One region of the Brevundimonas sp. FV1ye7S genome, then DNA from elsewhere that is predicted to be linked to it. Evidence: predicted binding sites of a transcription regulator. Region 1 holds the regulator's gene; the other holds the start of a gene.
What was found. Region 1 encodes LexA, which represses DNA repair genes until DNA is damaged. Its sites were predicted from a motif close to ATGTTCNCNANNTGTTCT; they were not measured.
Positions count from the first base shown of each region.

Region 2: recA (recombinase RecA) is a predicted target of LexA. The motif match lies at 1,179-1,196, and genes of this name have one in related genera.

Region 1 is NZ_CM178726.1:2,025,362-2,027,760, forward strand. It holds gene trpD (anthranilate phosphoribosyltransferase) at 1-72, shown strand, start outside; gene trpC (indole-3-glycerol phosphate synthase TrpC) at 69-863, shown strand; gene lexA (transcriptional repressor LexA) at 987-1,688, shown strand; gene ACW18C_RS09790 (ComEC/Rec2 family competence protein) at 1,669-2,399, opposite strand, start outside.
Region 2 is NZ_CM178726.1:324,571-326,969, forward strand. It holds gene ACW18C_RS01510 (M20/M25/M40 family metallo-hydrolase) at 1-1,129, shown strand, start outside; gene recA (recombinase RecA) at 1,299-2,378, shown strand.

The DNA.
Region 1 (2,399 bases):
CGGGCCGCCAAGGCGCTTGAGCGTCTGGCCCGCATCACCTCCACGCCGCTGGATACCGAAGACAAAGCATGACCGACGTTCTGGCCCGCATCGCCGCCTACAAGCGCGAGGATGTCGCCGCCCGCAAGGCCGCGACCACCCAGGACGCGATCGAGGGCCTGGCTCAGGCGGCCTCCGCTTCGCGCGGTTTCCGCGCGGCCCTGGACCGGACCGTCGAGGAAACCGGCCGCCCCGCCCTGATCGCCGAGATCAAGAAGGCCAGCCCGTCCAAGGGCCTGATTCGTCCAGACTTCGACCCGACCGCCCTGGCCATCGCCTACCAGGCCGGCGGCGCATCCTGTCTGTCAGTCCTGACCGACGGCCCCAGCTTCCAGGGCGACGACGCCTATCTGGGCCAGGCTCGCGCCGCCACGGCCCTGCCCTGCCTGCGCAAGGACTTCCTGGTCGATCCCTGGCAGGTGGCCGAGAGCCGGGCTCTGGGCGCCGACTGTATCCTGATCATCCTGGCCATGATCGACGATCAGCTGGCCGCTGAACTGCTGGCCGAGGCCGAACGATTCGGCATGGACGCCCTGATCGAAACCCACGACGAGGCCGAAATGGCGCGCGCCTGCGCCCTCGGCGGCGATCTGGTCGGGATCAACAATCGGTCGCTCCGCACCTTCGAGGTCGATCTGGAGGTGACCGAACGCCTGTCCATGCTCAGCCCCGTCCGCGCCCTTCTGGTCGCCGAGAGCGGCATCTTCACGCCCGAGGACGTCGATCGCGTCTCCGCCGCCCACGCCCAGGCCATTCTGGTCGGCGAAAGCCTGATGCGGCAGGCCGACGTCGAGGCCGCGACGCGCAAGCTGCTGGCCGCCTGATTCAACCCGACGCGCGTGGTGAAGCGACGCCGTTAAGTTGACATTAGGAAGGAACACTTACAGAACATCGTCAATGTTCACGGCCCGTTCCGATTCGAGGAAGGGGCTCATGAGGGCCTGGCGATGCTCACGCGCAAGCAGCACGAACTGCTGATGTTCATCCACGAACGGATTCAGGAGACCGGCGTCTCCCCCTCGTTCGACGAGATGAAGGAGGCGCTGGATCTGGCGTCCAAGTCGGGCATCCACCGACTGATCACGGCGCTGGAAGAACGCGGCTTCATCCGCCGCCTCGCCCACCGCGCCCGCGCCCTGGAAGTGACCAAACTGCCGGAACAGGCCACCGCCGGCGCCCCGCGCGGCCGGGCCGGGTTCAAGCCCGACGTGATCGAAGGCGGCGGCGGCGCGCCACGCCCCGCTGCGGCCTCGGCCGCCAACGACACCCGCGAACTGCCCCTGCTGGGCAAGATCGCCGCCGGCACCCCCATCGCCGCGATCCAGCACGAGCAGGAGCGGCTGTCGGTGCCCGAATCCATGCTGGGCAAGGGCGATCATTACCTCCTCGAGATCGAGGGCGACTCGATGATCGAGGCCGGCATCCTGAACGGCGATCTGGTGGTCATCCGTCGCGGCGACACGGCCAACAACGGCGAGATCGTCGTGGCCCTGGTCGAGGGCGAAGAGGCCACCTTGAAGCGTCTGCGTCGCAAGGGCGGCTCCATCGCCCTGGAACCCGCCAACCGCAACTACGAGACCCGAATCTTCGGTCCCGACCAGGTCGAGGTTCAGGGCAAGCTGGTCGGCCTCATGCGCCGCTATCACTGACATCCGGATCCGGCCGGCGCGCCCAGGGGCGATCCCCGCGCACGTCGGCCGTCCACACCGCCTTCCAGCGGTCCGATCCGTCGCGCCACAGCTCCACCGCCCCGCCGCGCGTGAAATCAACGCCGTCGACCACGAGACGGCCGTCGCATGAGGCTGGCAGGGCGACGACCGCAGCCCGCACGCTGACGACGGATGCAGCCCGGCACAGGTCGGCCATCTGCTCCGCATCCGGGGTCTCGCGCGCCCACCACAGGGCGACCGGCCCGGCTTCGAGTGATTCCGGCCGACAGGAAGACCGGTCGCACGTCCAGCCCGCCTCCGGCCGATCCGCCGTCGTCAGGCCCCGCCGCCGTGACCACAGATCGACGGCGAAGGCGCGCACGCCCGGCCGGATCACGACCGCCTGGGCCTGGTGATGAAAGGCGGCGTTCGTCCCGCCGTCCCCGATCCAGAGATCCGGCGTCGGCGCCCTGGGCCAGACCAGAACCGCAGCCGCAAGCGGCAGGCCCAGCCAGCGCAGCCGCCCCTGCCACAGACAGACGAACAACACCCCCAGAAAGGCGATGGGCAGGACATAGTCCGGCGCGCTGGCCACCGTCCGCACCGCCCCCGGCAGACCGGCGGTCCAGCCCCCGATCGCCAGCATCAGTTCGACGCCCCACCCCGCCACCGCCAGGAACGGCCCGCCCAATCCCAAGGGCTCCAGCGCCG
Region 2 (2,399 bases), 1.7 Mb from region 1:
CTTCACCCTGGCCGCCGACCGGGGCCTGGCCGGGATCAACCTGGCCTTCATCGGCCGGCCGGCACAGTACCATTCGCCCAGTTCGACGCCGGACGCCCTGGACCAGGGCAGTCTGCAACATATCGGATCCCAGGCGCTGGAAATGACCGACGCCCTGGTGCGGGCGCCCGTTCTGCCGAAGGCCACGCAGAACGCCGTCTACGCCGATGTCTTCGGCCTGGGGGTGTTGCGGCACGGGCCGGGGACGGGGTGGGGACTGCTGGGTCTGGCCTTTCTGTTGACCGGTTTCGCCGCCTGGGGCGCGCGTCACGCCACGGGCCTGACCTTGCGTCAGTTCGGCAAGGGGCTGAGCGGGGGCGTCTGGCTGCTGGCCGCCGGGATCGTCGTGGCCCAGGCGGTGCGGGTTCTGGCCGGGCCGGTCGGCGGCCGGATCGAGTCGGCCGAGACCTATTATGTCCTGCTGCGCCGCCTGCCCTGGATGGAGGCGGGCGTAGGCCTGGCCGTGCTGGGGGTGATGTTCGCCCTGCTGGCGGGGCGGGCCCTGATCGGGCGGCGTCTGCTGGCGGGGGTGATCGCCGCGGCGGCGGTTCTGGCCACGGGCCTGGGCGGGTTCGATCCGGTGGTGCTGGGCGCGGCCCTGGTCGCCGTGGGTCTGAGCCTGTGGCCTGGCGGCGAGGACGAGACGGTCTGGGGCGGCTGGCTGGGGGCCATCGTCCTGGTAATGATCCTGGGCGTCTTGGTTCAGGCCGTGGCGCCCGAAGCGGCCTTGCTGTTCGTCTGGACCGGGTTGGCGGCGGCCGGCGCAGCGGCCCTGGCGGCGGGGATCGGGGCGCGGCTGGAGCGATGGGCCGCCTTGGCGCCCGCGGCGGTCGCCACCGGGGTCGTCGGCGGCTGGCTGGCGGGGCTGGGCCATTTCGTCTTCCTGGGCGTGGGGATGGACCAGCCAGGCGCGCTGGGCCTGATCGCTGTGCTGATCGTCGCCCTGGCCCGGCCCTTGGCCCCGGGTGCGGGAAGAGCGCGCCACACCCTGGCCGGGCTGGCGGCGGCCATGCTGATCCTGGGCTGCGGCCTGTCCCTGGCGGCCCGCCATGCCGAGCCGGCGGCTGAGGCGCCGGTCGCCGTTCCTTGATACGTCAAAACCGGACGTAGGATTCGGATGTTCTCATCGGGTCCGGATGAGAACATCTTGTGAACTGGAACAAACCGTGCACATAGTCGGCCTCACAAAAACGGGGGCGGGTCCATGGCGGGTCTCTCCCAAGCTTCTGACGGGAATCATGGCAAGGGAGACGAAGGCAATGGCACAGGCGGCTTTGAAACTGGTGGGCAAGGAAGACGGCGACAAGCAACGGGCCCTGGAGGCGGCGATCGCCCAGATCGATCGCGCCTTCGGCAAGGGTTCGGTGATGAAACTGGGCAAGGGCGGGGTCGCCGACGTGATCCCCTCGGTGTCCACCGGATCCCTGGGCCTGGATATGGCCCTGGGCATCGGCGGCCTGCCGCGCGGGCGGGTGATCGAAGTGTTCGGCCCTGAATCCTCGGGCAAGACGACCCTGGCCCTGCATACGGTGGCCGAGGTTCAGAAGGCCGGCGGCACCGCCGCCTTCGTCGACGCCGAACACGCGCTGGACCCCGGCTATGCCCAAAAGCTGGGCGTGAACCTGGATGATCTGCTGGTGTCCCAGCCGGACACCGGCGAACAGGCGCTCGAGATCGTCGACACCCTGGTGCGCTCCGGCGCCGTGGACATCGTGGTCGTCGATTCCGTCGCTGCGCTTACGCCGCGCGCCGAGATCGAGGGCGAAATGGGCGACAGCCTGCCGGGCCTTCAGGCGCGTCTGATGAGCCAGGCGCTGCGCAAGCTGACGGCCTCCATCTCCAAGTCGAACTGTATCGTCCTGTTCATCAACCAGATCCGTCACAAGATCGGCGTCATGTACGGCTCGCCCGAGACGACGACGGGCGGCAATGCGCTGAAGTTCTACGCCTCGGTGCGCCTGGACATCCGCCGCACCGGCGCGATCAAGAACCGCGACGAGGTCGTCGGCAACACCACCCGGGTCAAGGTGGTCAAGAACAAGGTCGCCCCGCCGTTCCGCGAGGTCATCTTCGACATCATGTACGGCGAGGGCATCTCCAAACTGGGCGAGATCATCGACCTGGGCGTCAAGGCCGGGGTGATCGAGAAGTCGGGCAGCTGGTTCAGCTATGACTCGACCCGGATCGGTCAGGGCCGCGAGAATGTACGCGAATTCCTGAAACAGAACCCGGACATCGCCGCCTCGATCGAAAAGGCGGTGCGCGCCTCGACCAGCAAGATCGCCGACGAACTGCTGGGCACGCCCGAGCCGGACGAAGGCCAGGATCTCGAAGGCTGACGACCGTCTCGCCTTCCTAGA